2 regions of the Lactobacillus sp. 3B(2020) genome follow, and region 1 is predicted to be linked to the other one. Evidence: predicted binding sites of a transcription regulator. Region 1 holds the regulator's gene; the other holds the start of a gene.
What was found. The regulator Rex, encoded in region 1, represses fermentation and respiration genes when NADH is low (regulators of the CRP and FNR family bind a similar motif). The targets are predictions, from matches to a motif close to TTGTGAANTANTTCACAA.
Positions count from the first base shown of each region.

Region 2: the regulator Rex is predicted to act here: its motif matches at 11,785-11,802, upstream of GTO83_RS04700 ((S)-acetoin forming diacetyl reductase).

Region 1 is NZ_CP047410.1:1,730,924-1,746,352, forward strand. Features, by position in the region: gene GTO83_RS08735 (DEAD/DEAH box helicase) at 1-50, opposite strand, end outside; gene GTO83_RS08740 (YigZ family protein) at 117-758, shown strand; gene GTO83_RS08745 (MFS transporter) at 828-2,210, opposite strand; gene GTO83_RS08750 (hypothetical protein) at 2,609-2,866, opposite strand; gene GTO83_RS08755 (APC family permease) at 2,918-4,756, opposite strand; gene groL (chaperonin GroEL) at 5,264-6,898, opposite strand; gene groES (co-chaperone GroES) at 6,949-7,230, opposite strand; gene GTO83_RS08770 (hypothetical protein) at 7,497-7,928, opposite strand; gene GTO83_RS08775 (redox-sensing transcriptional repressor Rex) at 8,216-8,854, opposite strand; gene GTO83_RS08780 (ABC-F family ATP-binding cassette domain-containing protein) at 9,028-10,974, shown strand; gene GTO83_RS08785 (glycerophosphodiester phosphodiesterase) at 10,971-12,620, shown strand; gene fusA (elongation factor G) at 12,688-14,775, opposite strand; gene rpsG (30S ribosomal protein S7) at 14,890-15,360, opposite strand; gene rpsL (30S ribosomal protein S12) at 15,393-15,429, opposite strand, start outside.
Region 2 is NZ_CP047410.1:926,970-942,398, forward strand. Features, by position in the region: gene GTO83_RS04665 (ATP-grasp domain-containing protein) at 1-2,004, shown strand, start outside; gene GTO83_RS04670 (cell division protein) at 2,224-3,933, opposite strand; gene GTO83_RS04675 (aspartate carbamoyltransferase catalytic subunit) at 4,303-5,247, shown strand; gene GTO83_RS04680 (dihydroorotase) at 5,247-6,527, shown strand; gene GTO83_RS04685 (carbamoyl phosphate synthase small subunit) at 6,493-7,617, shown strand; gene carB (carbamoyl-phosphate synthase large subunit) at 7,610-10,786, shown strand; gene GTO83_RS04695 (dihydroorotate dehydrogenase) at 10,798-11,715, shown strand; gene GTO83_RS04700 ((S)-acetoin forming diacetyl reductase) at 11,821-12,594, shown strand; gene GTO83_RS04705 (L-lactate dehydrogenase) at 13,061-13,987, opposite strand; gene GTO83_RS04710 (nitroreductase family protein) at 14,109-14,621, shown strand; gene GTO83_RS04715 (Cof-type HAD-IIB family hydrolase) at 14,682-15,429, opposite strand, start outside.

The DNA of each region.
Region 1 (15,429 bases):
TGGATAATGGGAACTAATTCTCGCCGTCCATACAAAAGTTCCTTTTCCATTTATTCACCTCCCTACTTTATATATACGTAAAAAAATTGAAATTACATTTTTTAAGGAGCAAAAAAATGTCAGAAAATTTTCCCTATCTCACCATTAAAACGGGAACAACCTATGAAGTGGTAATTAAAAAGTCCCGTTTTATCTGTTCATTAACCCGAATTAAAAGTGAAGCCGAAGCGCAAGCTTTTATCGCCGAAACTAGCAAAGCCAACCGGAAGGCTAACCACAATTGTTTTGCCTACTTGCTGGGTGATCAAGACCAGATCCAACGCGAAAGTGATAACGGGGAGCCGAGCGGCACGGCTGGGGTTCCCATCTTAGAAGCCTTAAAAATGGAACATCTCCACGATGTCTGTGCCGTTGTTACCCGGTACTTTGGCGGAATTAAGCTTGGCGCTGGTGGATTAATCCGGGCTTATAGCAACACCACCACTGGGGCAATCCATCAAGCCGGGATCATCAAACGGATCCAACAAGTAACCCTCGACATCACTACTCCTTACTCGCTTTATGACCAGGTCAACTACTACCTCAATCAAGAAACGCTAGCTCAAGCTACTCCAGACTATGGTACTCACGTCATCATTCATGTTTACGTCGATGAAGCCGATGCTGAGCATTACATTACTGAACTTACTAACCGCTTTAATAACCAACTCACAATCCATAAAGGTGAGCTGAGTTTTCATGAGGTTGAGGTTAATTAAAAATAATTTAGGCCACTAATTTAAAGGTTAAAACATCAACCTTCAAATTAGTGGCCTATTTTCTCGACTTTAGTTTGTTTTTCGTAAAGTCACCAAACCTGTTCCGAGAATGATGACACTGCTGATGATAAGTAGCCAATAACCGTGAAGGGTCCCAATTTGGGTTCCAAGTTGGCTTGAATGATTAAGTTGGGCTTGAGCAACGATCATCGCAACTAAGGAAGTCCCCATTGATCCAGCAAATTGCTGGAGGGTATTTAAGATCGCATTCCCTTGGGCCTGGCTTTGGTGGTCTAAACCACTTAAGGAAGTCGTCATGATGCACCCCATCGACATCCCCATTCCGGCCATATAAAGAATGTAGACCAATCCGATAGCCCAACTAGTTTTAACTGCTCCTAGGCTTAGTAAGCCAACCAAAGATAGCAACATTAAACTTTCGCCACTTACAATCGGCAAAAACGGTCCCTTGCGATCTAACAAACGGCCACCGATTGGAGCGGCTAAAGCGCCGCCCAAACCAGCGGGCAAAACGATTACCCCAGCTAAAAAGGCAGATTGATGATTTGCTAACTGGATATAATTAGGCAACAAGAAGGCTAAGCCAAGCGAACACATCTGAGTTAAAAAGAACATTAAGATTAAGCGGCTAAAGCGCTGATGCTTAAACAAGCGCAAATCCAAAAGTGGCCGTTCGATTCGGAAGGTATGACTAAGCAAACCCATTAAACCTAAACACCCCAGAAGTAACATTCCCCCAACTTGCCAGCTTAAAAAGGCATTATTCGTTAAATTGACAAAACCAGTGACAAAACCAACAAACAGTAAAATAATCAGCAATAAGCTTCCCCAATCTAACTGGGTTTGTTCAAGCGCACTTGATTGTTGGATACCCCAAATTCCTAAGACGAGAGAAACGACTAGGACCGGAACTAAACTAAAGAAAACGGCTCGCCAACCAAGCTGGGTCACAACAATTCCTCCAAAAGTTGGCCCTAAAGCCGGTCCAATTCCCGGGATTAAGTTACCGATTCCCATCATTAAGCCAAGGCGTTCCTTGGGGACTTGTTCCAAAATAATGTTAAACATTAACGGGAGGGCAATCCCGGTCCCTAGTCCTTGCACTACCCGGCCAACGAGTAACATTGAGAAATTTATGGCTAACCCGTCGATAAAAATCCCACTTAAAAAGAGTAAATTAGCAACTACAAATAAGCGCTTCATCGGATAGGACTGTTTTAAATACGCTGACGTTGGAACAATAATGGCAATCACCAATAAGTAAGCCGAAGTCATCCACTGAACCTGGTCGGTAGGTACGTTAAAGTCCCGCATTAAAGTCGGAAAGGCGATATTCATTGACGTCTCGACAATAATCCCACTAAACGTTAATAACCCCGTAGCCACAATGGCTGCAATCACTCGAGGTGCTACTTTAATTGTCTTACTCATTGTCATCTTCCTTCACCATTTGCATTAATGACCGTTTAACCACCGTTAGTTCTTCAGAATTAAGTTTAACACTAAGTTTACCTTCCATTTGATAAAGATAACCTTTAATTATTAGGACAAATTCCCAGTCTCAGCTGTCAAATAAGCAGCTTTCCGCTACTAATCAAATTTTGACTCACAAAATTGGCGCAATTTCGGCGTTGTTAACCGTTGAATATGAAATCCGTTCGTTTGTCTTGGGACTTGCTAACTGCTTGGGCTAGTCAGCTAAGTAATTGGTCCAAACCCATTCCGCACTTATTTTAGCTAGCCAACTAGCCAATTTTCAATTAAAAAACACGAAAAGCTAAGCATGGAGGAAGTATTTCTAACACCCCAATTTAACTTTTCGCGTTTTTTTATATCAAGGCCTCGCCAAATCTTAGAAAGATTAGGATTAAACAAAGAGCTAGTAAAGTATAGGTAACCGAGCGAACCCGGTGATCTTTAGCTTGCCACTGTTTCCAATTTAAGATTAAGTAGGCACTAATCACACAGCCACTTCCGAGAATTCCAAGAATCCCCGAATGAAACCATTCGCTTTGAATGGAAAAAGAAGCCATCAAAATGATTCCTAACAGGGCCATAATCGCCGCAATAACTTTTCGGTTAAGCATTAACCTCTCCTTAATTTCCCGGGAAATTAAGAGGCACTGAATTTAAACCTCTTATTCGTGCAAGTGATAGTTATAAGTTGAAACAATGATGTTTTCCCGACTATTTAATAGTGTGCGCAAGCGTAATGCCGACTGGTTATGCAAAACCAATTGCCATGGGTGCTTCGGGACAAATTGTGGAACTAAGACGGTCGTTGAGTAATTCTTAGCTTCCGCTCGCTTAGCAATCACATCAACGAACCGGAGCGTTGGCGTGGCAATCGACCGATAGGAGGAGTGGATATCCACAAACCGAACATCGGGGTATTCCGCCTTAAATTCATTTGCCGTCTTGTGTTCCTTACCCGGATTTTCGTCAAAGGAAACGTGCATCGCAATTACGTAGTCCCCAATCGAACGAGCATAATTAATTGCTCCCCGGGTCACTCGGGTTACGTTACCAACTAAAACAATTACAGTCGCTCCATCATAATCGTGAAGTTGAACCTTCGTCTTTTCAGCAACTCGTAACTGTTGACCAACCTTGATGTAGTGGCTGTGAATCTTATGGAATAAGTACATCAGCACTGGCATAATGATTAAGTATGGCCAAACATTGTTAAAATGTTGCCAGAACAAGAAGATCACTAAGGCCAAGGAAATTAAGGCCCCCACCAAGTTGATCGTTGCCTTACCAAGCCAAACTCCTTCTCGTTCCCGGAACCAGTGGATAATCATCCCTGATTGTGAAAGGGTAAATGGGACGAAAACCCCAACCGCATAAAGTGGAATTAAGAGGTTCGTTTGTCCATGGAAAATAACGATTAAGATCGCTGCGCCTACGGCTAAAATGATAATCCCGTTGGAATAGCCAAGCCGATCCCCTCGATCCATAAAGGCATGGGGAAGGAACTTATCCTTGGCCATGTTGTATGCCAAAATTGGAAAGGCTGAGAACCCAGTGTTAGCAGCGACCGCTAAGATCATCGCCGTCGCTAATTGCAAAAGATAAAAGCCGATTCCATGACCACCAAAGACCGTGGCTGCAATTTGAGATAAAACCGTTGCCCGGGGATTTGGAATAATCCCAAAGTAGAAAGACATGAAGGTAATCCCGGCGAAGAAAGCCGCCAAGATTAAACTCATAATGGCTAACGTATTAGCCGCATTTTTTTCTTTTGGTTCATTAAAGTTTGGCACTGCATTACTAATTGCTTCAACCCCAGTCAAAGAAGCTGAACCAGCTGAGAAAGCCCGAATCAAAAGGACTAGTGAAATCCCGGCAACTGGTTGACCAAAATCGGCTGTTGCATGATAAGTAACGTGCCCAGTGAAAATGTTATAAAAGCCCCAAATAATCATGACTGAAATCATAACCACGAAGAAGTAAACCGGAATGGTTAAGAAATTAGCACTCTCGCTCATCCCCCGGAGGTTCAAAAACATGATCAAGAAAACAATAATGATTGAGATTGCAACTGAATACTTGTACAGGCTTGGAATAGCCGAAGTTATGGCTTCAGTTCCAGAAGTCGTGGAAACCGCCACGGTCAACATATAGTCAACTAATAGTGAGCCCCCAGCGATCAAACCACCGTTACTCCCCCAGTTCTTAGTTGCAACCACGTAGGCACCCCCACCACTTGGGTAGGCATTAATAATTTGTCGGTACGATAAGGTAATCGCCAACAAAAGGATCAAAACAACCGCCGCAATCGGTAACGAATACCAAATTGCCGCTGCTGAAAGGGTAACTAAAACAGTCGTAATCTGTTCTGTACCGTAGGCGACCGACGATAAAGCGTCTGACGATAGTAAGGCAAGGGCCTTAAACTTAGTAAGGTGGGCTTGACCTTCATCGAGGGTCTTCAACGGTTTCCCAATCAAAACGCGTTTAAGATACCGCCACATGATTTCTCTCCTATATTAATTTAAATTTCTCTTTTCAAGATTTCAACCCCACGTTATCATCTAGTACAACGTGGGGCCATTGCTAAATTGTAACGCAATCCCTATTCAAAAGACAAGTTTTTATGGATGAAATGTCTCATTCCCGTGCGAAAACGGATAGAAATAACTAGTACCATAAAATTAAAGAGGATGGAAAAAAGCTCCTTGACGGCCTGGTTGGGATAAGAAGAACGAAGGTTGATTCATTAGAATCGACCTTTCGTTCGCACTTATCCGCTAAGGCCGTGCTTTGGAGCGAACCAGCCAACTGGTTTGGCGTTTGTGAGCCCATGCAAGGCTGAATCGGTTGGTGCGACCGTTGGGGAAGCAACTGCCATTCAGCTACTGCTTTGACCTTAGTTACTGAGTAACCTTCGGAGATGCAAAAGAGGCCGGAAAGAAACATTAGTTTCTTCCCGGCCTCTATACCAGTCATGCTCATCCTCACAGACTTTTCGGCAAAACCTACTACATCATTCCACCCATGCCGGCACCGGCAGCTGGGTTTACAGGTGCATCACTCTTTGGTTCAGGCTTGTCTGCTACAACAGCTTCCGTCGTCAACAAGAGGGCAGAAACAGAAGCAGCATTTTGAAGAGCTGAACGGGTAACCTTGGTTGGGTCAACAATTCCGGCTTCAACCATATCTTCGTACTTACCATCAGCGGCGTTGTAACCAATACCTGGCTTTTCGTTCTTTAATTGGTTGATAACCACAGAACCTTCAACCCCAGCATTTTCAGCAATTTGGCGAACTGGTGCTTCCAAAGCAGCCTTAACAATCTTAACCCCAGTTTGTTCATCACCCGTTGATTCGTTTTCAAGCTTTTCGAGGGCTGGAATTACGTTAACAAGGGCCGTACCACCACCAGGAACGAATCCTTCTTGGACAGCAGCCCGGGTAGCGTTCAAAGCATCTTCGATCCGATACTTCCGTTCCTTCAATTCAGTTTCCGTAGCGGCACCAACCTTAACAACAGCAACCCCACCAGCTAACTTAGCAAGCCGTTCTTGAAGCTTTTCCTTATCAAAGTCAGAAGTCGTTTCAGAGATAGCCTTCTTGATTTGTTCAACCCGGTCAGCAATGGCAGCCTTGTCGCCACTACCGTCAACAATTGTCGTACTATCCTTCGTAACCGTTACCTTGTTGGCAGAACCAAGTTGGTCAATCGTAGCGTCCTTGAGTTGCATCCCAAGGTCGTCAGAAATAACTGTCCCACCAGTCAAAACAGCGATATCTTCAAGTTGAGCCTTCCGCCGGTCACCAAAGCCAGGAGCCTTAACAGCAACCACGTTGAAAGTTCCCCGAATCTTGTTCAGAACAAGAGTTGGCAAAGCTTCACCAGTAATATCATCAGCGATGATCAAAAGAGCCCGACCTTCTTGAACAACTGATTGAAGTAATGGCAAGATATCTTGGATGTTTGAAATCTTCTTGTCCGTGATCAAAACGTATGGGTTGTCCAAGTCGGCTTCCATCTTATCATTGTCAGTAACCATGTATTGAGACATGTAACCACGGTCAAAGCTCATCCCTTCAACGACGTCAACACTGGTGTCGACCCCACGAGAATCTTCGATAGTGATAACCCCATCGTTACCAACCTTTTCCATGGCATCGGCAATCAACTTCCCAACTTCTTGGTTAGCAGCAGAAATAGAAGCGATTTGGGCGATGTCATCCTTGGTCTTAACGTCGTGGCTCATCGTCTTTAATTCTTCAACAGCGGCATTCGTAGCCTTTTCAATCCCACGACGAATTCCAACTGGGTTAGCACCGGCAGTGACGTTCTTCATTCCTTCGTTAACAATTGCTTGGGTCAAAACCGTAGCAGTCGTCGTTCCATCACCAGCAATGTCATTAGTTTTAGAAGCAACTTCAGAAACTAACTTAGCTCCCATGTTTTCGAAGTGGTCTTCAAGTTCAATATTCTTGGCGATCGTAACCCCATCGTTAGTGATCGTTGGAGAACCATAGCTTTGTTCCAAAACCACATTCCGACCCTTCGGACCAATGGTGGTCTTAACCGTGTCAGCTAACTTATCAACTCCGCGAAGCATTGCACCCCGTGCATCTTCAGCAAACTTTAATTCCTTTGCCATTAATTCTCACCTCATCAATTTTATCCAAGCTTAATTTTTAAACGAAAAACTTAGTCAATAACCGCAACTAAATCCTTCTCATGAACAACTAAGTACTTTTCACCGTCATATTCAACTTCGCGGCCGGCATACTTATCAAATAAAACCTTATCGCCTTCCTTAACACTAACGGCAACTACTTGACCGTTGTCCAAAGTCCGGCCTGCCCCAACGGTAATTACCTTACCAGTAGTTGGCTTATCCTTAGCGTTAGATGCTAAGACAATCCCACCAACCGTCTTTTCTTCTTCTTCAGCTTTCAGAACTACGCGATCTCCTAATGGCTTTAACACGTTAATCCCTCCAAATATATTTTTTATTTTAAGTAAAGTTAGCACTCAACACGATGCAGTGTTAGCACTTAATGTTCTCTAGTGCTAATTACATTTTCTACTATATCACGGTTTAGTCAGATTGCAACAAAAAAGTTTGACCTTTTTTGACTTTTTTAAAAGCGGAATGGGAGAACTACTCTGCTTAAAACCTGGTTTTGCATCGCATTTAAAAATAAAAAAGACTAGAAAGAAAAAGAATTCCTCCCTAGTCTACACCACTTATTCTAACCCAAATTAACGATCAAAGACTGCTGATTCGACCGATCATGATTAGTAATCACTGTCGATCGGTGATGGCTGTCTTTGGCATATTCATCTAAGACTTTCTTAGCAGCCTGCCATTGTTGGTTAAGGTGCTGAAGTTCACCTTGGTTGTACAAAACGCGTAACCGCAGTGTTTGTTCAGCCGTTAATTGCCATTCCTGCGTATTTGGATTATAACGAGATAATAGCCGTGGGGCCTCCATTGGCCCATCGACGATCAAGTTTTTCAACAGCACTGCAATTTCATTTTGTTCTTCTTCAGATGCGCGACTAAACCACTTGATCTTAAAACGAGCTGAATTTGAAACGGCATCAAGCGCCAAATCAAGATTCAGCCCCCGCATCCGTTGATATTGGTAATTTGCTTCTTGATATTGTGCTTTTGAAATCATTCCCCTGTACTCCCTAAAACAAACTTAGATTAACCGGTTTCCCCTTAGTTTATCTCCCATTTAACCAAAGAGTATTACCTTTTTATTCATTTCATCATTTGAATAACTAATTTGCGCTATCCTCATATGTAGAAAAACAACACTAATAAATTATAAACAATTTCAGCATAAAATGGTAGCTCAATTTAAAATTTGCTAAAGCCTAACTAAAAAACTGCACCAAATACCTGGCACAGCGCTAACGAAAAGTTTTCCTGAGTCACACCCACTCAGAGTTAATAATTTAACTATTCATTTACCTTATTTGTTTCAATAAAGTAGATCAAGGTCTGCAATTCATTGGTTAAATCAATATTTTGAACTTGCACATTCTTCGGCACTGACAACCGCACCGGGGTAAAGTTTAAAATCCCGTGTACCCCAGCAGCAACTAATTCATCAGTTACCGCTTGAGATTTGTCACCAGGCACCGTCAAAATAACCGCATCAATTTGCTGCTCTTTGATTTGCTTTTTTAACTCTGAAGCCGGGTAAACTGGAATTCCACTCTTAATCGTATTGGCTAATTCTGGCTTTGGATCAAAAGCGGCACTAATTCGTAAATTCGTGCTTTGATGGAAGTTATAGTTCATCAATGCACTACCCAAACTCCCGACCCCAACAAGAGCTACACTCGTTAATTTATCTTGGTTTAGAATTCCACGGAAAAACTTTAATAAACTTTCGACATCATAGCCGTAACCACGCTTGCCCAGTTCACCAAAGTAAGAAAAGTCCCGCCGAATCGTCGCTGAATCAACTTGGACTGCTTCTGATAATTCGGTTGATGAAACCCGTTTTTTATTTGCGTTTAACAAGACGTTTAGATAACGGTAATAAACCGGCAGACGCTTGGCTGTCGCCCGCGGAATTTTCCGAGATGGCATGTTTTTTTCCTCCTCAACTTCCAACTTGTGAATTTTCCATATAACTTATTCTAGCAATTCCCTTTAGCTTTGTGAACCTTATTGCAATAAAAGTTATTTTTTTGATCCGAAAAAGCATGGTAGAATCATCAGTGGACAATAATATTCGTTTAAAGGAAAGATAGGTTAAACCCATGTTATTAATGCAAACTAATGACGTCCTCCGCCGATTTGGCGCGGACGTTTTATTTCACAATATCAATCTGCAAATTACTGATCATGCCCGGGTCGCTCTTGTTGGTCGCAACGGAGCTGGTAAAACGACCCTCTTAAAGATCTTAGCCCAGATTACGGAACCGGATGAAGGCACCCTTGCCGTCGCTAAAAACGTCACCATTGGTTACCTCGCCCAAGATCAGGGGCTGGATAGTCAAAATACCATTTGGGCCGAATTAGACAGTGTTTTTGCTCCACTTCACCAAATGGAAAAAACCATCCATCACTTGGAAGAGCAACTTGCTGAAGTTGATTCAACAACTCCGCGGTATCAAGAAATTTTAAATAATTACGACCGCTTGCAAACTACCTTTAAAAAGCAAGACGGATTTGCCATTGAATCAAAGATGCGTGGGGTCTTAACTGGCTTTGGTTTCCCCGAAAGTATGTATGAAATGCCGGTCAATTCCCTTTCTGGGGGGCAAAAAACTAAGCTTGCCTTAGCCAAGATCTTACTCCAAGCCCCAAACTTACTGATTCTCGACGAACCAACTAACCACCTTGATATGGGCGTTTTAACTTGGCTAGAAGATTACCTCAAGAGTTATGCGGGGGCCTTGTTAATTGTTTCCCACGACCGGTACTTCTTAGACAAGGTAGTCAATGAAGTTTATGATCTTGACAATCAAACTTTGACCCACTACACCGGGAATTACACCGCTTTTATGCAACATAAGGCCGAACGGATTAAAGCGGAAATGAAACACTATGAGCAACAACAAAAGAAGATTGCGGCACTTGAAGATTTTGTTAACCGCAACATCGTTCGCGCCTCAACAACCAAGCGAGCTCAAGCCCGCCGGAAACAACTCGAAAAAATAGATCGCCTTGAACGACCGGTTAGTGATGACCGTTCAATCCACTTTAGCTTTGAATACGGCGAACCCAGTGGAAATGACGTTTTAGCCGTTAAGGATCTCAAAATTGGCTATCATGAACAAGCCATCGCTGGTCCCTTCAGTTTTAAGGAACAAAAAGGGCAACGGATCGGTATTATCGGGCCAAATGGAATTGGAAAATCAACCCTGCTTAAAACTTTACTCCATAAGTTACCAGCGATTAGCGGGGAAGTAAAATTTGGCGTTAATCTTCAAATCGGTTACTACGACCAGGAACAGCAACAACTCCATCCCGAGAAAACCGTTTTAAACGAAGTCTGGGATGACCATCCCGAAGTTCCCGAAACCGATATTCGCTCCTTATTAGGGAGTTTTCTCTTTGTTGGTGATGACGTCTTCAAATTGGTTAAGGACCTTTCTGGGGGCCAAAAAGCACGGCTGGAATTAACCAAGTTGTCCTTTAAGCCGATTAACTTCTTAATCCTTGATGAACCAACGAACCACTTGGATATTGATAGTCGCCAAGTACTTGAAACCGCCATTAATGAATTCCCAGGGACGGTCCTTTTTATCTCCCATGATCGGTACTTTATCAACCAAATAGCAACTGATGTTCTTGCCGTTACCAAGGATAAGATGACCGCCTACGAGGGTAATTATGATGATTACCTCGCCGCAATCGCTAAGCCAACTACTAATCAAGCCTCAACGATGACTAATGAAAATTCTGTGCGTCCAAGGGGGTCAAAAAAACAAACTTCCTACCAACAAAGTAAGGAAACTCAACGGGCCCGGCGGAAGCTCCAACGCCAAGTTGACAGCTTAGAAGAGCAGATGAACGAACTCAGTGAGCAACAAGCCCAGATTGAAGAAGCAATGAGTCAACCGGACATTGCTACTGATATTGCCAAATTAAGCGATCTCCAAAAGCAACTTGATACGGTTTCTACTCAGCTTGACCAAGTTGAAACCGATTGGACAACGGCCGCGGAAGAGCTTGAACAATTTGATGCCAAACAATCATGATTTCAAGATTAAAATCGTGGGGTCCTCTCGTTGCCCTCGGCTTTTTATGGGAGCTCCTCAATCACTACCTGTTTTTGCCCTTAGTTTGGCAAATAACGACGCCCCTTTTAAAGGCCGCCAGCATCCCTTTTGTTTCGCTTACTAACACAACGTGGTTAATTACTCATCGGTTAATAATCGTCATCTTGCTAATTATTGAGCTGTTTGTCGTCCTAGGCCTTTTTACAAGCGAGCTAATTAGTATCGTTATCGCCGCTAAAGCGATTACTGATGGCTCCTTTACGTGGAAAACAAGCCTGCGGCAATGGCTAAAACACTACCGCTTACTTGGCGGTCCATTAGTGTTAGAGACTGTGATTCTCATTTTAGCCTTAGCCCCCTGGGTAAGCCTAATCTTTAAAACGCCACTCTTTGTCGAACTTCGCTTACCGGAAATTCTTTTAGATTTTCTTTTCCGAAAACCCACCTTTTTGATTTTAGGAGTCATTACTAACCTTGTCTGCCTTAGTCTTACCATTCGGTTCTTACCAACCATTTGGTATCAAATCAATCAGCGAATGGCTTTTAAAACAGCTTGGCAACATAGTCGAACTAAGGCGCCGGTTGTTTGGCAAGCCACTTGGCGAATTAGCATTTTAGCAAGTGGTTTTAGCGTGCTCATCACTTTAATCGGGCTCGCCATCCAAGCAAGCTGGCACCCCACACCAAGCTTAACCCTGGCACTGATCCAATGGGGACATCTAATAATCCTCACGCTTAGTGGTGGATGGTTTGTTGATCAAGTTCTCCAAACCCAAAGACCACGTCGGCAAAAGGGTTGGGTGTTAGGCGGGGGATTATCACTACTTTTTCTCGGGCTTGCATTCACTGAGGCTCAGTGGTATTTCCAACCACTCCGGCGTCCAATGGTAATTTCCCACCGGGGAACTAATGCTAATAATGCGGTGCAAAATACCTTAGCAGCATTAAAGAAAACACGGCATGATCACCCAACCGCGATCGAAATGGATATCCACGAAACCCGGGATCATCAGTTTATCGTGGTGCACGATGAAAATTTAAAGCACCTAACTGGGATCAATAAACGGCCCCACCAATTAACCCTCCGTGAATTAACTAAGCTCCGAGTTCATGAGCACGGTCATTCCGGAAAATTAGTCAGTTTTTCTCACTATTTGAAGGTGGCTGATCAACTTCACGTCCCTTTAATCGTTGAAATCAAAACTACTCCGGCCGATTCAACCACAATGGTTAACCATTTCAATCGCTTATATGGTCAAACTTTAATTCGTCACCATGCCTATGTTCATTCATTGGATTATCGAGTCATTCAAAAGTTACATCAGCTTAATCCACAGTTAAAACTCCTCTACCTTCAGCCCTACACCATAACTAATCCACTTTCAGAGGTTGGTGAAGATATGGAATATTCAACCTTAAATCCCCACTTTATTCGCCAAACCCACCAACTAAAACAATTAGTTTTTGCTTGGACCGTAGATACAAAGTGGGGGATTAGGGAAATGTACTTTTACCACGTTGATGGAATCATCACTAATAATTTAAGTGAAGCAAAGCAAACCCTCGCCAAGCTTCAAAACCAACCTTCCATAACCAAACGAATGCTAGTTTACTTGTTTTTCTAATTTTATGTACTAAAAAGGCCAGGACGTCTCCTGGCCTTTTTATTTTTGGTAACTAAGTAATCGGAAATTACTTGTTGCCACCGTTCTTTTCGATGATTTCTTCTTGGATAGACTTTGGCACTGCTGAGTAGTGGTCAAAGGTCATCGTGAAGGTACCACGACCTTGCGTAGCGGAACGAAGGGTCGTAGCGTAACCAAACATTTCGGAAAGTGGAACGAAGGCGTGAACGAGTTGAGCGTTCCCACGTTCTTCCATCCCGTCGATTGAACCACGCCGTGCAGTAACGTGACCCATCACATCACCAAGGTTGTCTTCAGGGGCAACGATATCAACCTTCATGATTGGTTCAAGAATAACAGCTTCACCCTTAGGAGCAGCGTTCTTAAGGGCTAAGGAAGCAGCAACCTTGAAGGCTGCTTCAGAAGAGTCGACTTCGTGGTATGAACCATCGTAAAGCTTAGCCTTCAAGTCAACCAATGGATAACCAGCTAGCACCCCGTTAGCCATTGCTTCCTTCAAACCTTGTTCAACAGCTGGGATGTATTCACGAGGAACAACCCCACCGACAATAGCGTCTTCGAATTGGAAGCCTTCCCCTTCTTTAAGTGGCGTAAATTCAATCCATACGTCCCCGTATTGACCCTTACCACCAGATTGACGAACGAACTTACCTTGTGCAGAAACTTGCTTCGTAAATGCTTCACGGTAAGAAACTTGTGGCTTACCAACCGTAACTTCGGCGTGGAATTCACGACGAAGCCGTTCAACGATGATGTCCAAGTGCAATTCACCCATCCCGGCGATCAAAGTTTCACCAGTTTCAGGGTTCGTTTCAGCCTTGAAGGTTGGGTCTTCTTCAGCTAACTTTTGTAGTCCCTTGTCCATCTTGTCTTGGTCATTCTTGGACTTAGGTTCAACTGAAACTTGGATAACAGGTTCTGGGAAGTCCATAGATTCAAGTTGAAGTGGGTGATCAGGGTCAGTTAAGGAATCCCCAGTTGTAGTGTTCTTCAAACCGATCGCAGCGGCAATATCACCAGAGAAGACTTCTGGGATTTCTTGTTGTTGGTTAGAGTGCATTTGAAGCAAACGACCAATCCGTTCCCGCTTACCCTTAGTTGCATTAAGCACATAAGAACCAGATTGAAGAGAACCAGTGTAAACCCGTAAGAAAGTCAACCGTCCAACGAATGGATCAGTAGCAATCTTGAAGGCCAAAGCAGCGAACGGCTTGTCATCACCGGCCGTCAATTCAACTTCGTTTCCATCTTCATCAGTAGCGACAAATGGCTTAACATCAAGTGGAGATGGCAAGAAGTCAATAACGGCGTCAAGCATCATTTGGATCCCTTTATCCTTGTAAGCAGAACCTGCTAAAACAGGGAAGAGTTCAATATCCAAAGTAGCCTTCCGAATAGCCGCCTTGATTTCGTCAACTGAGATTTCGTCACCTTCAAGGTACTTTTCCATGATATCGTCGTTAACATCAGCTAACGTTTCAATCATTGCATCATGACGCTTTTGGGCTTCTTCCTTCAAGTCGTCTGGAATATCAACCGTATCCCAGTTTTCACCAAGCTTATCTTCGTCGTAAATGTAAGCCTTCATTTCGATCAAGTCAACTAAACCAACGAAGTCATCTTCAGCACCAATTGGCATTTGAATTGGCAATGGAGTAACGTTCAAACGGTCCTTGATCGTTTGAACGGAGTAGTCAAAGTTTGCCCCTAACTTATCCATCTTGTTAGCGAAGACGATCCGTGGAACGTTGAAGTCGTCAGCTTGCCGCCAAACCGTTTCCGTTTGTGGTTCAACCCCGGCTTGGGCATCAAGCACCGTAACGGCACCGTCAAGCACCCGCAGGGCCCGTTCAACTTCGACAGTGAAGTCCACGTGTCCTGGGGTGTCGATGATGTTAATCCGGTGATCCTTCCATACGGCCGTAGTAGCGGCGGAAGTGATCGTGATCCCACGTTCCTTTTCTTCATCCATCCAGTCCATTTGGGAAGCCCCATCGTGGGTTTCACCAATCTTGTGAATTTTACCAGTGTAGTAGAGAATCCGTTCCGTTGCGGTAGTCTTCCCAGCGTCGATGTGGGCCATGATACCGATGTTCCGGGTCTTTGCAAGTGGGTATTCACGTTTGTTAGCCATCTTGAAATTAATCTCCCTTCAAATTTGGTCTTAATTTTAGAAAAAGGGGTGACGAAAAATTTTCTGCGTCGCCCCTTTACATTTGAACACAGTCAGGCGACTGTCCTCAAGAAATTACCAGCGGTAGTGTGCAAATGCACGGTTAGCTTCAGCCATCCGCAAAGTGTCTTCCTTCTTCTTGATGGAAGCACCCGTATTGTTTGAAGCATCAATGATTTCGTTTGCCAACCGTTGAACCATCGTGTGTTCTCCACGAAGGCGTGCGTATTGAGTTAACCAACGAAGCGCCAAGGTCCGTTGCCGGTCTGGGCGTACTTCGATTGGAACTTGGTAGTTAGAACCACCAATCCGCCGTGCCTTAACTTCCAAGGCAGGTTGGACGTTTTCCATAGCTTGTTCAAAAACTTCAACTGGGTCGTTCCCAGTTTGTTCCTTGATCATTTCAAATGCTTGGTACAAAATCTTGGAAGCAGTTCCCCGCTTACCATCAAGCATCAAGTGGTTGATCATACTCGTTACCAGCTTTGAATTGTAAATTGGATCTGGTAATACTTCTGGCTTTGCAATGTGTCCTTTACGCGGCATTGCTTAATCCCTCCTTATTGATAAAGTCTTGTTTACTTCTTAGGCTTCTTAGCACCGTACTTGGAACGG
Region 2 (15,429 bases), 800 kb from region 1:
ACTTATGCTGAAGCTAAGGCAATGGTCGATGAGATTGGCTTTCCGGTTGTTGTACGAGCGGTCATTCCGCAAGCCGGGAGTGTTCGTCGAATTATCCATGATTATGGCGAGCTTCAAACAGCGGTGAGTGATGCGATTCAGCACTCCAGTACTAATCAGGCCCTTGTTCAACAAAGTTTAGCTGGTCTCAAAGAAATTGAAGTGATCGTTGCGCGGGATAAGTCCGGAACGATGATGCAATTGGCAATGATCGAAGATGTCGACCCAATTGGGATTCATGCTGGTGATTCAATGGCGGTTTTACCTGCCCAAACCTTATTGGAACGGCAGATTCAAGATATGCGAGATATTGCCTTCCGGATTACTCGGAAACTCCGGGTGATTGGGATTAACCACGTCCAATTTGCCCTCGATGAAGATAATGACCGCTTCTACGTTATTAAAAATAGTCCATATCTTGATCGGATGACGACTTTTGTGGAACAAGCAACTGGTTACCCTGTTGCGCGGGTTTGCGGATATCTTTATACGGGTGCTTTATTGCGTGATCTTCGACTCGATCATGGCCTTGCTAAGCACTCGGCAATTACTGAGCCAGTTTTGGATCGAACTGCGATTCGGATTCCTGTATTTGCTAATGCTGAACTGGGAATTTCTAACCATAATTTAAATACGGAAAAGCAGTCCGTCGGGGGGGTAATCGGCCTCGGACGAAGCTTGGTGGAAGCTTTGCTAAAAGCAATGAGCGAATTGCATCCAAATTTCTATGCTTTGGAAAATTTGGGGGATGAAATCTTAGACCAGTTTTTAATTCATCCATCGCCAAATCGATTGTTACCGGTCTTAGAAGCGATTCGCCGAGGCTATTTGATTAGTGAACTAGTGGAATTAACCAAGCTCGATCCCTACTATTTAGTGCAATTTAAACACCTAGTTTCGATTGAACAAATGCTGATTAGCCATCCCAGAGATCTTGATTGGTTAAGGAAGGCCAAATATTGGGGCTTTAGTGACCATTTGATTGGTCAACTTTGGCATACTAAGGACTTTGAAGTTTGGCAACTTCGGCAAATTAATCAAATTCATCGAACTTACAAGACCGTTGATCCATCTGCTGGAGAATTAGATCAACACTTAAGTACCTTTTATTCTACTTTTGAATTGGAAAATGAAAGTGTGGCTTTAAATAATCATCGGGCACTTATCATTGGTGCTGGACCGCGTCGCTTAGGAAACGGTACTGCTAACGATTATCTTCTAACCCGAGCGACGGCTGAACTCAAACGCCAGGGTTACCAAATTATCGTAATTGAAGATAATCCCAATAGTACCTTATTACTGCGAGAATTAGCTAACAAAACCTACTTAGAACCACGTGACTTAGAGCATATCAACGCGGTAGTGGCCTTGGAAAAACCGGAGGTAATTTTGAGCTTTGCGGATCAAACAAACTTGAAATCATTACCGGCGGTGCAAGGAGGAAAGATTAAACTGATTTCTATCGGTTCAGCGAAGGTTACTGAACCAAGTCAACGGGGGATCAGTTATCAATTTAATGCTTTCTTTGATGGTCAATACACGTATCCGCTTGGTTTAACCAGACTGACCCTTGCAGATGACGGGATTAAGAGTGAGTTTGCACCAGACCCACCCGCTGATTTTGGACCTGAAATGATAAATGCCGGTGAGGTAGCGATTGCAAAGTGTACGCAACCAGGTATCTACCAGCTATCGCTTCGAATAGTTGATGGTAAATTAGTTAAAGGTAAAGTTACTATACCAGCTAGTTGGGAATTAGCTTTTCTCAGCGTAACCACTGGGTTAGATTTAGCGGCGGTTTTGATTCGGTTGCAACTTAATAAGTTTAATGGCCGTTTACTTCGGGCAGCTAGTCAGCGGAAAGTTGATCAGCCGACTTATTTTGAAGCCGTTATGCCATACTCGTTCTTACATTTACGGCGAGCCGCTCGACTTGATCAAATGTTGGGTGCGTGTGTTGAATGAAAACTTTTTAAGGCTGAATCTTATCTAAAGCATATCACCTAGAAAAGCTAGATTGTGCGCAATGTTGACAGAAATAATAACCGTGGAAGCTAGCATCTCAAACTAAAATTCAAACGAAAAGAACCGTAAAGACAGACTTTTGTCGGGTTTTACGGTTCTATTTTATTATCTGAAAATTAATTTGTAAGTTGAACGAGATTAAAAATGGCGGTAATTAAATTACCCAATCCCAAAATAAGGTACCAAACTGTTTTTAGGTCGAAAGCGTTGGAATACATGGAGTAACAAAATTAGACCAAAGCATAACCAACTTAACCCAGCAATAAGGAGTAAGAAATGAGTCATCATAGTCGGGTGGAAGGTCAAAACGAGGATGTTCTTTCCAGTACGTTGGGTAACATAAGGGGCCCCAAGGCGAGAACGATGAAGATGAGTTTGTACTTTGCCGTTTAAGACGACCTTTGATTCTTGATAAACAATTACCGGTACTAAGCGCTTATTTGCTCGTTTAGCGTGCCAGGTTAAAATGAGAGCACCATCGGAGCGAATTTGATGGTGAAATTTTGGCGCTTGCCAAAGAATTTCATATTGGTAGGTCAGGGGGAGATTATGTTGACTTTTGCTAAGGAGCGGCAGATAATCGGGAGATCGCTTGCCAACTTCATCAATTAACTTCCCAAAGTGCCGTGAATTTGATGCTGTAACAATATCCTGCCGGGAGGCAGTTTTTTTCAATTTAACTAAGAAAGTTGTGTTGACGTGTTTTCGGCCTGCTTGGTAAACGGTTTGACTATTAAAAATACTAGCTTGGATCAGTGTCCCCAAAAGGCAAATGATTAGGAGCCATCGTTGCCATTTACCTTGGGTAGATAAGCGGGCAATTCCCGCAAATAAGAGCGGGTAGGCGACGGTCGTTAAGCGGGCCGGAAATTGAAAGTCCCGTTTTAAGGCTGGCATGATTGATTGTAGGCTTTGCCAAGGAAATAAGGTTGAAGCAACCAAAAGGATCCCTAAACCTACCAGCATGATTAACCAGGTTCCGTTTTGGGGTGATTTCAGTGTGAAAAGGGTAGCTAAACCAAAGAGTATCACCATGATTAGCAAAATTGATTCTCGAACTCCACTTGTTTGTGAGATCATCAAAGCATTGTGATAGAGATTGAAGGGGTTAGTTTTTGCTAAGCGATTATGGGTAGTGAGTTCTAGTAAAGCCCCCCAAATGTTAGCCGATAACAGGATCGTTAGGCCAACGGCTTTAAGAGTTTCTTTGAACATCTTCCAACGATGGTCGACGATTACCATCCCAGCGATGAAGAAGGGAACCAAAGTAACTACAAAAATAGCCGTGCTCAGCAGGTGAATTTGGGCGGTAATACTAATAATTAAGGTTAATTTTAACCAACTGACCGGCTTTTGGTGATCAGTAATCATTTGGATTTCTACCATACATAGGTAGGGGGCTAAGGCAGCCCCCCAAGCTGACATGTTTTGGGCCATTTCCCAATTTGGCAACCAGCCGATATTGAGGTAGGTGACGGCTAATAATAAACTAACTCCGGGACCAGCGCCCATCTGCCGTGATAAGTTAAGCATTCCAATTCCCGCTACCAGATTAATAATGAATGTTGTTAATAATTGGTAACCAAACCAGTTGTGGGTTAAAGCCAAGAGCGCCCCGTTCAGCATCGCAAAAGCGGGGCCGTACACTGCGTTAATTACCCGTCCGTTTTGTTGGAAACCATAGTTTGTCTGGAAGTAATTAAAATGGCCAGTTCGTAGTTGCATAGCAGCATCATAAAAACGATTAAAGTGAAAAAGGGTATCATTTCCAATAATTACTCCACCGGAAATGAATTGGGGAAGTAACATTAAGAAACAAATAATTATTAGCCAAAGGCGGCTCAGTGATCGATGATGATCCTTAGTCATCAGCATCTGCTTCTTTCTGTACTAAATTTAAATTTTTGACCATAATATAAATGCAACCATATTTTACGGCAGTCCAGTTAATCAAACTAGTCATTTTAATAAAAAGATATCTTTCTGCTTGACTTTTTTTAAAATTAAAGTATGATAATGACAATCAATGTCCTTTAAGGTAGTCCAGAGAGGCTAGCAAGGTACGTCACGTTTTAATAATAAACCGACAATCCCCGCTTACCATTTTCTGGTAGGCGGGGTTTCTTAATGGGCTTGATGAATTTCATTAACGTGCTCCAGCGAGGGCCCAATGAGTTCAGAAACGGATGATAGGGTCCTCCTGGTGATTCCCGGTTTCCGGGTAAGGAGGAAATAAGAATGCTCGTACATTTACCACACTTTGTAACGGTTGAAGACTTGACGGTTGAACAAACTCTAGTGCTCATTGAACGTGCGGAAGAATTTAAGGCAGGTACCCCTGCTCCTAAGTTAAGTCAACCGGTATACGTCACGAACATGTTCTTTGAAAATTCAACGCGGACCCATACTAGTTTTGCAATGGCCGAAAAGAAGTTGGGGTTAACTGAAATTCCATTTGATGCCAGTCATTCTTCGATCAAGAAGGGGGAAACCTTATACGATACTTGCTTGACGATGGATGCATTGGGGGTTGACCTGACGGTGATCCGGGCCAGTGAAAATGAATATTATCAAGCCTTGATTCACCCTAAGGCGGATGAACACCTTTCGATCGGGGTTGTAAATGGCGGTGATGGAAGTGGCCAACACCCATCTCAATGTATGCTTGATATTATGACGATTCATGAACATTTCGGTCACTTTAAGGGCTTGAAAGTCGCAATCGTCGGTGACATTACTAACTCCCGGGTAGCTAAGTCCAACATGGAAATTCTCAACAAATTGGGCGCCGAAGTTTACTTCTCTGGTCCTGAATACTGGTACGACCATGCCTTTGATAAATATGGCAAGTACCTCCCAATGGATGAATTAGTAGGGATGGTTGATGTAATGATGCTCCTTCGGGTTCAACATGAACGACACGCTGGTGACGCCAACGAAGCTAGCTTCAGCGCTGCGGATTACCATGCTAAGTACGGAATCAACAAGGCCCGTTATGAAGCTTTAAAGGATGATGCCATCATCATGCACCCAGGTCCGATTAACCGGGGGGTTGAATTAGCCGGTGAATTTGTTGAAGCCCCAAAGTCGGCCTTTGTTGAGCAAATGCGCAACGGCGTCTTTATGCGGATGGCAATGTTAGAAGCTGTCCTGCGCGGGCGGAAGTTAGGGGGCTTGGAATAATGAGTGTTACCAAAATTCAAGGCGGGACCATCTTTTTAAACGGTCAACTCGTTAAAACCGACCTCTTAATTGAAAATGGTAAGATTGCCGCAATTGGGAATGAACTCTCGGCCGCTGACACGATTATCGATGCTAGTGGGAAATTAGTTACTCCCGGCTTAATTGATCTCCACGTCCATTTCCGCGATCCAGGACTTACCCAAAAAGAAACGATTGAAACTGGAACAATGGCCGCTGCTCATGGTGGTTACACGACAGTTGGGGCAATGCCAAATGTCCTACCAACACCAGATAATCCGGAACGGGTAGCCAAACAAGTCAAGGCAAACCAAACAAGAGGGAGGGTCCACGTCCTTCAATACGCCACAATTACTGAAGGGCGTCAGGGTAATCAGTTAGTTGACTTTGCTGGGGTGAAAAAAGCAGGTGCCTTTGCCGTCTCCAATGATGGCTCTGGTGTCCAAACTGCTGGAACAATGTACCAGGCCATGAAAGCCGCTAAGGCTGCTAGTTTGCCATTAGCCGCTCATGTTGAAGATAATTCTTTGCTTTTTGGTGGGGTGATTAATGCTGGTAAAAAAGCGCGTCAGCTTGGGGTTCCCGGAATTTTACCGGTCACGGAGTCAGCCCAACTAGCTCGAGATCTGATGTTGGCTCAAGCTACCCATGTTCATTATCACGTTTGCCATGTTTCCACAAAGGAAAGTGTTAATCTAATTCGGCTGGCTAAAGCCCAAGGAATTCGGGTAACAGCGGAAGTCTCTCCGCATCATCTCCTTTTGTGTGATGAAGACATTGAAGCTAATAACTCTAATTACAAAATGAATCCGCCACTGCGGGGGAAGGCTGATCAAGCTGCTTGTTTAGCTGGACTTTTGGACGGCACAATTGACATGATTGCCACTGATCATGCTCCCCATGCCGAAAGTGATAAGGGACCTGATTTAATCAAAGCGGCTAACGGGATTACCGGTCTTGAGACTGCCTTTGCCCTTCTTTACACCCACTTAGTTTTACCAGGGAAGGTTCGTTTAACCGAGCTTCTCCAATGGTTGACGGCCGGACCAGCCGATGCCTTTAATTTACAAGGCGCTGGTCACATCCAACCTGGAATGCCAGCGGATCTGGCAATTTTTGACCTTTATAAGCAATTTACTTTTAAAGATGAAGATTATCTTTCCAAGGGTCACAATACACCATTTACTGGCTGGGATGTTCAAGGTCAAACAGTGATGACCTTAGTTGATGGTCAAGTGGTTTACCAACGTAAGGAGAACTAAATTGAAGCGGTATTTAGTATTAGAAGATGGGGTAGTTTTTGCTGGTAAAGCTTTTGGGGCAATGACAAACACCTTAGGTGAAGTTGTCTTTAGTACGGGAATGACCGGTTACCAAGAATCAATTACGGATCAGTCTTACGTTAACCAAATCCTGGTTTTCACTAATCCGTTAATTGGCAATTATGGTATCAACTTTGATGATAACGAAAGCTTGGAACCAGGCATCAAAGGAGTGATCTGTCATCACTTAGCTCGGCGACCAAGTAATTGGCGGAATCAGCAAAGCCTTGGTGATTTTTTGACGGATCATCAAATTCCAGGGTTACAAGGCATCGATACCAGGGAGTTGGTCCGGCATTTACGGTCAGCGGGGACCTTACGGGGGATGTTAACCGATGATGTTAGTGATTTGCCAGCGATTGTTGCTCAACTAAAGGCAACTAACCCCACAAAGGGAAGTATTGCGGCTGTTTCTACTAAGTCGGTTTACCCCAACCCTGGTTATCAACGCAATATTGTTGTGGTTGACTTTGGAATTAAACAAAGTATCCTGCGGGAATTGGCTAAGCGGGATTGTAACGTTGTCGTGGTTCCATACAACACCACGGCTAAACAAATTGAAAATTTGCATCCAGATGGGATCTTACTCAGCAACGGCCCCGGAGATCCAATGGAAATGATAAGCGCTATTAAAATGATTGCGGAAGTTGAAAAGCATTATCCCGTTTTTGGAATTTGTATGGGCCACCAGCTCTTTGCCCTGGCAAATGGAGCCAAGACTTATAAGATGAAATTCGGTCACCGGGGCTTTAATCATCCCGTTCGTGATTTGGCCTCAGGTAAAACGTACTTTACTTCCCAAAATCATGGTTATGCGGTGGATGCGGCTTCAGTTGAAGAAACTCAGCTAACGGTTAGTCAAGTTGAAGTCAATGATGGAACGGTTGAAGGTTTACGTCATAAGCAATACCCAGCCTTTTCCTTACAATTCCACCCGGACGCCGCACCTGGTCCGCATGATGCAGCTAGTTTATTTGATACTTTTATCAAACTCGTTGACGACCAAAAGGAGGCCCATCACCATGCCTAAGCGGAAAGATATCCATAAGATTATGATTTTTGGTTCCGGACCTATCATTATTGGGCAAGCGGCGGAATTTGATTATTCTGGGACCCAAGCTTGTTTAGCTTTGAAAGAAGAAGGTTATGAAACGGTGTTGGTTAACTCCAACCCCGCTACGATTATGACCGACAACCAAATCGCTGATCATGTTTATATTGAACCCTTAACGGTTGACTCAGTTTCCCGAATTATTCGCCAAGAATACCCGGATGCTATTTTGCCAACCATTGGGGGGCAGATCGGTCTGAACTTGGCGGTTGCTTTGGCCAAAACTGGACTTTTAGATGAACTGGGGATCCAACTTTTGGGGACTAAACTAGATTCAATTGACCAAGCCGAAGACCGAGAACGGTTTAAGGAATTAATGCAGGACCTTAATGAACCAGTGCCAGCTTCGCAAACCGTGGCAACGGTTGATGATGCCTTAGCCTATGCTGAAACAATTGGTTATCCGGTAATTGTCCGGCCAGCCTTTACCATGGGCGGAACTGGTGGAGGAATCTGCCATGATGCCGCTGAGATGGCAACAATTGCGGCTAACGGGCTTGATCTTTCGCCTGCCAACCAAGTATTGATTGAAAAGTCAATTGCCGGTTTCAAGGAAATCGAATTTGAAGTAATGCGGGATGCCGCTGATAATGCAATGGTGGTTTGTTGCATGGAGAATTTTGATCCGGTGGGTATTCATACCGGGGATTCAATTGTTTTTGCGCCGAACCAAACGATCACTGACCGGGAATTTCAAATGCTCCGGGATTGTGCTTTAAGATTAATTCGCGCATTGAAAATCGAAGGGGGTTGCAATGTGCAACTTGCCTTGGATCCAAAGAGTTACCAATATTACGTTATCGAAGTAAACCCACGAGTTTCTAGGTCATCAGCCTTAGCTTCCAAGGCAACGGGGTACCCGATTGCTAAGATGGCGGCTAAAATTGCGATTGGCTTAACCCTGGATGAAGTTTTAATTCCGGTTACTGGGAAAACCACCGCTCAATTTGAACCAGCTCTAGACTATGTTGTCTGCAAGATTCCGCGGTGGCCTTTTGATAAGTTCACCAAGGCTAACCGCCATCTCGGCAGTCAGATGAAAGCGACCGGGGAAGTGATGGCGATCGGCCGGACTGCCGAAGAAGCTCTCCAAAAAGCAATTCGATCCTTAGAAATCGATGCCAAGGATCTAATCTTGCCAGCGGCCCAAGCTGCGGATCAAGCCAGCTTAGAAGAAAAATTAACTCACGCCCAAGATGATCGGCTCTTCTACTTAGCCGAAGCTTTTCGCCGTGGTTATACGATTGACCAAGTTCATGCCCTCACCAAGATTAATGATTACTTCTTAGATCTTGTGGCCCACTTAGTCGAATTAGAAAAAACGATTCAAGCTCACAAGCAAGATGTCCCAACACTTCAAGTAGCCAAAGAAAATGGCTTTAGTGACCAAACGATTGCCAAGCTGTGGGGGGTAACCGCTGATGAAGTTCGGACTTTCCGTTTAGCAAACCAAATTCACCCCGTTTACAAGATGGTTGATACTTGTGCAGCTGAATTTATATCCGCTACCCCATATTTTTACAGTACTTACGACCACGAAAATGAAAGTCACCGTTCCAAGAAACCATCAATTCTGGTAATTGGCTCGGGACCCATCCGGATTGGTCAAGGGGTTGAATTTGACTATGCGACGGTTCATAGTGTGCGGGCAATTCAAAGTCAAGGCTATGAAGCAATTGTGATGAATTCAAATCCCGAGACGGTTTCAACGGACTTTTCAGTTTCAGACAAACTTTATTTTGAAGCGCTCACCTTAGAGGATGTTTTAAATGTGTGTGACTTAGAACAACCCGTTGGGGTGATTGTCCAATTTGGAGGTCAAACCGCGATTAACCTTGCGGCTGGTCTCGCTCAACACGGGATTAAGATCTTAGGAACGACCGTCAAGGATCTCGACGCAGCGGAAGACCGAGAAGTTTTTGACCAGGTGATTAAGCAACTTGACTTAAAACAACCGGTTGGTTTAACCGCTACAACTCCGGCTGCCGTTCTAGCTGCCGCCGAAAAAATTGGTTACCCGGTTCTCGTCCGGCCAAGCTATGTGCTTGGTGGAAAAGCAATGGAAATTGTTTACAGCCAAACTGAATTGGAACAATACTTGCAAACCAATGCTCATGCAACGGTTGATCATCCAATTTTAGTGGATGCCTACTTAGAAGGGCGCGAATGTGAGGTCGACGCCATCTGTGATGGTCACCAGGTTCTCTTACCAGGGATTATGGAACACATCGAGCGAGCGGGGGTCCACTCGGGAGATTCAATGGCTGTTTATCCACCGCAAAGTTTTGATGCGGATATCAAAGCCCAAATTGTGGCGGCCACAGAAAAACTCTGTGTGGCTTTGAAATGTATTGGGATCATGAACATTCAATTCATTATTCATGATCATCAAGTCTACGTCCTAGAAGTGAATCCACGGGCTAGCCGGACAGTGCCGTTCTTAAGCAAGATTACTGGAATTGAAATGGCCCAAGTTGCTACCAAGGTTATCCTTGGGCAATCTATAGCCGACCAAGGTTTAACACCAGGTCTACATCCAGAACCCGCAATGATCCATGTTAAGGCTCCCGTCTTTAGCTTTAATAAGCTTGATGACGTTGATGCCTTTTTGGGACCTGAGATGAAGTCCACTGGGGAAGTCATGGGTAGTGACGTTACCTTTACTAAGGCCCTCTATAAGGCTTTTGCTGGCGCTAAGATGCTCTTACCTGATAACGGGAGCGTCCTTTTGACGATCGAAGACGCTGATAAGCAACGGGTCCTTCCGCTAGCCCAACGATTTGCTCGAATCGGCTATCGGCTTTTGGCGACGAGTGGGACGGCAGAATTTTTGAAACAACATGGACTTCACGTCGAAGTGGTTGATAAGCTCCATGAAACGGGAACCAATGATATCCTAGATACCATTAAGACCAAGGTTGATATTGTAGTTAACACAATGGGCCATGACTACCAAAAGAATTCGGATGGTTTTGTGATCCGGCAGACGGCCATTGAACACAATGTGCCATTACTAACGGCCTTAGATACGGTGGATGCCCTCTTAACGTCCTTAGAAAACCGGTCCTTTACCACCCAGGCACTATAAAGGAGAAGAAAATGGAACGATTAGCAGTTGAACTTCCGGGCTTAAAGATGCAAAATCCGTTGATGCCTGCCTCCGGAACCTTTGGCTTTGGGGATGCCTACGGGGCCGATCGGGTTGACTTTGATCAACTGGGAGCCTTTGTAATGAAGACGACGACCCCTCAAGCTCGGACTGGGAATCCGCAACCCCAAATTGCCAAACTAAGCGATGGCGTAATGAACTCGGTTGGTTTAACCAATCCCGGCGTTGACGCTGTGGTCAATGAAAAGCTACCCGCCTTTCATCAGGCCCACTCTAACCTACCAGTTTTAGCTAGTGTTGGCGGGGCGAGCTTAGCAGAATATCAAATGGTGGCCGAAAAGCTTGTTCAATCACCCTTTGTGAATGCTCTGGAGTTAAACGTTTCTTGCCCCAATGTTAGCCAAGGGGGGATGGCTTTCGGTACCGATCCAAAGTTAGTTGAAGCCGTAACTAGGACCGTTAAGGAAGTTAGTGGAACTATCCCGGTTTACGTCAAGTTGACGCCAAACGTGACTTCAATTACTGAAATCGCCAAAGCTGCGGAAGCAGGGGGTGCTGATGGTTTGAGTCTAATTAATACCGTTTTAGGTCTCCACATTGACCTTAAAACCCGTAAACCGGTTCTCGGAAACGGGATGGGGGGCTATTCCGGAACAGCCATTAAGCCACTTGCCGTTCGGATGGTTTACCAAGTTGCCCACGCCACAAAGCTCCCAATCATCGGAATGGGTGGGATTGAAACCGCCGCTGATGTCTTAGAATTTATGTTGGCCGGTGCCAGTGCTGTTGCCGTCGGTGCTGGTCACTTTAAAGATTTGAACATTTGTCCCAAGTTAGCGCATGAATTACCAAACTTAATGGATGAGCTCGGCATTCAAAATCTCAGCGAATTAAAACCCATTGAATAAAGAGAATTGAATTAATCGTGTGAATACTTGACAGCGGTTAAAGAAAATTGCATAATGAATGAACAAATTATGTTAAAGGATTCACATGAAAGGTGGAAATGGATAATGTCTCAAAAAGTCGCAATGGTTACGGGTGCTGGCCAAGGAATTGGGGAAGCAATTGCTATTCGTTTAGCTAAGGATGGCTTTGCGGTTGCCTTGGTTGCTCGGCATGCCGACAAGTTGAACGAAGTTAAGGACAAGATTGAAGCTGCCGGTGGTAAGGCATTAGTCGTTACGGCGGACGTATCCAAGCGTGATGAAGTTTTCAAAGCCGTTGACCAAACGATCGATGCTTTGGGGGACTTTAATGTCATGGTAAATAACGCGGGGGTTGCCCCAACGACGCCAATTGACACCGTTACCGAAGATGATTTGAATTACGTTTACTCCATCAACGTAAATGGAACGATCTGGGGAATTCAAGCCGCTCATGCTGCCTTCAAGAAGCTGGGCCACCCAGGTAAGATCATTAACGCCACTTCCCAAGCTGGGGTTGTTGGTAACCCGAACTTGACAGCCTACTCCAGTTCTAAGTTCGCCATCCGCGGGATTACCCAAGTTGTGGCCCGCGAATTGGCTGAAGAAGGTACGACGGTTAACGCCTTTGCTCCTGGGATCGTGAAGACCCCAATGATGTTTGACATCGCCCACCAAGTTGGCCAAAACGCTGGCAAGAGTGATGAATGGGGGATGCAAACCTTTGCTAAGGACATCGCTTTGAAGCGTCTTTCCGAACCAGAAGATGTTGCCAATGCGGTTGCCTTCTTAGCTGGTCCTGACTCCGACTACATCACTGGTCAAACTCTTGAAGTTGATGGTGGGATGCAATTCCACTAGAAAATAGTTCAAAATTAAAAGCTCCGCAGTTTTTTAGAAGTGCAATCGAAAGGTTAGTTAAAGTTAAAGATGCTAGAGGGTGGGAAGAAACTCAAGTTTCTTCCCACCCTCTTGTCATCTCCGAATGTTACTCAGTAACTAAGGTCAAAAAGCACGGCCTTAGTGGATAAGTGCGAACGAAAGGCCGATTCTAATGAATCAACCTTCGTTCTTCTTATCCCAACCAGGCCGTCAAGGAGCTTTTTTCCCAACCTCTTAGTTTTAGGTCTACAATATTTGGTACTGATAGGAGTAAAATCCTAGCAGTTTTTGATTTAGGGGATTTTATGTATAAAAAAAGAAGACGGCTGTCCCCCGTCTCTTCAAAAAGAAAGGACCGTCTCCATGAATAAGTATATCAAAAATCTAACGGGATTAACAGACAATTTAATCATAACCAACCATCAAATAGGTGATTATGGTTCGTTTATTTTTCCGTACTTTCCGCAAACTTCGTCTTAATGTAATCAGCGGAAACTTGGAGCTTTTGCAGTTCTTCTTCAGTAAGGTCTAATTGCAAACGTTCTAAGATCCCATCAGCCCCAACAATCGCTGGGTAGGAGAGGTAAAGCCCGTATTCAGGAGCGTAGTTAGAAACAGGTAATTCGGTGTGGGCATCGTTGAAGATCGTTTCGACTAAACGGACTGCGGCGGTTGCAATCCCATAGCTCGTATACTTCTTGCCGTAAAAGACGGTAAAGCCACCTTCCCGGGCTTGCTTGTCCATTTCATCAAGATTAAGGCCCTGTTTTTCTGCTAGTTCAGTAATTGGTTTGCCGAGAACGCGGACTGTTGACCAAGCAGTGAATTGAGAGTTCCCATGTTCACCAAGGTTATAACCAACAACCGAGCGCGGATCGATCTCAAGTGAATTCGCAACGGCATGCTTCATCCGTGCTGAATCAAGCAAGGTACCGGTTCCAATCACATGTTCTTTAGGGAGTCCAGTCCCTTCTTGGTAAAGCATCGTGATCACGTCAACTGGGTTGGTAATCACCACTATCTTACCGTGAAAGCCGGAAGCTTTGATCTTCTTTGCGACATCTTTTACTTGGGTACTGGTAAATGGTAGTTCGGCAAACCGATCATTATTTGGATTGTCTTGGAGTTTGATATTTCCTAAGGCTGAGACAATAATATCGGTGTCTGCTAGTTCAGCGTAGTCATTGTAAGCAAATTCAACGTGGTGGGAGAGGTTTGCCATCGCATCCTTGAAGTCAATGACGTCAGCTTTGACTTTTGCTTCATCGAGGTCAAAGAGGACCAACTTATCAACTAGTCCACTGACAACCAAATGATGAGCAACTGTTTGGCCGACATGACCATCCCCGATTACGGCAACTTTTCTTGACATAATTTCAGCTCCTTAAATTAGATTTATTCTCATTGAAATTTAATTTACCATTTAATTGTTAAAAAGGCAAGCCGAAACCGCTCACAAGGGGTAGAATATAAACAGATTGGAGGTAATCAGAATGAACTTGACGAATGCAATTAAGTTACGGCAGGCAAATCGAGAGTTTAAAAAGACGCCATTAACGGCAGAAGAAGTTGAACAATTAACCGAAGCTGCAGGGTATGCGCCTGTTGCCCGGGGCCGTTTTAATGACTTTTTAATCACCGTGGTAAATGATCCAGCCACGATTGATATCTTAGAAGCTAACGACACTGGTCATCCTTTCTATGGGGCACCAACGGTTATTATGATTTCAACAACCTTAACCGGGCAATCAGGCTTTTTGAGCGCCGGAATGATTGCCGAAAATATCGAATTAAAAGCGACAGACCTCGGCCTTGCAACTTGCACCATTTTAGGGGTGGTTAAGGCAAGTATCGAAGAGTCCGAAGCCGCTCTAAATAGTTTGGGCTTACCAGGTGACTTCCATCCCGTTTTGGCAGTTGCAGTCGGGCACCCAGACCATGAATTAAAGCCGCGGAACTTTGTCACTAACCGCCTGCGGACGGTAACGATTGATCCAGAAAAGTAAGTTAGCAAGCAAAAAGACTATCAATAAAATTCCGTTAAAAATTTTATTGATAGTCTTTTTTTAGTTCAAATCTGCTAAATCTTTTGCAAAGTATGCTTTCAGATAACGGGCAACCCCAGCGTGGTCATTGTCGTATTCGGTTTCATCGTCAGCAATTTCTTTAATTAGTGGAATTGCATTTTTCATGGCAACGCCACGGCCAGCGTAATCAATCATTTCGTAATCGTTTTGTTCATCACCAAAAGCAATGATGTTTTGCCGGTCGATTTGATAGAATTTGGCGACGTGATCGAGGCCGTCTTCTTTATGAACACCGCGATGAATCAATTCCATGATGTCATAAGGGCCACCCCAAATCCGGGGTTCAACAAAGTTGCCGTAGTGTTCAGCAATCTGGCCTAAAATTGTCGTTTTTTGTTCGGGCGTAAATTCGATTGTTAAGGCGATTGGGTCGGTGGCCAGGTTTTTGGCGTTTAAATATTGGTCATCCCGTAACTTTACCGGTAAAAATTCTGGTAACATATCAGTTGGGTGGTCTGCCCAGACGTGAAGTTTATCTTCAGCTACTAAGGTTTTTAAGCCCAGTTGATCTTTAGCATCCAATAAGTTTAAACTCATCTCCCGGGAAACATTAAGAATTTGTTCTCCGGCCCAATGCTTGTGGGGAATGTGAGTTAAGGCGCCATTGAAATTAACCATCGGGGAGGTTAGGTGTAAGGCGTCATAAATGTGTTTTGAAATTAAGTAGGGACGCCCGGTTACAATTACTACTATGTGTCCTGCCCGTTCAAGCTGGTGGAGAGTCGCA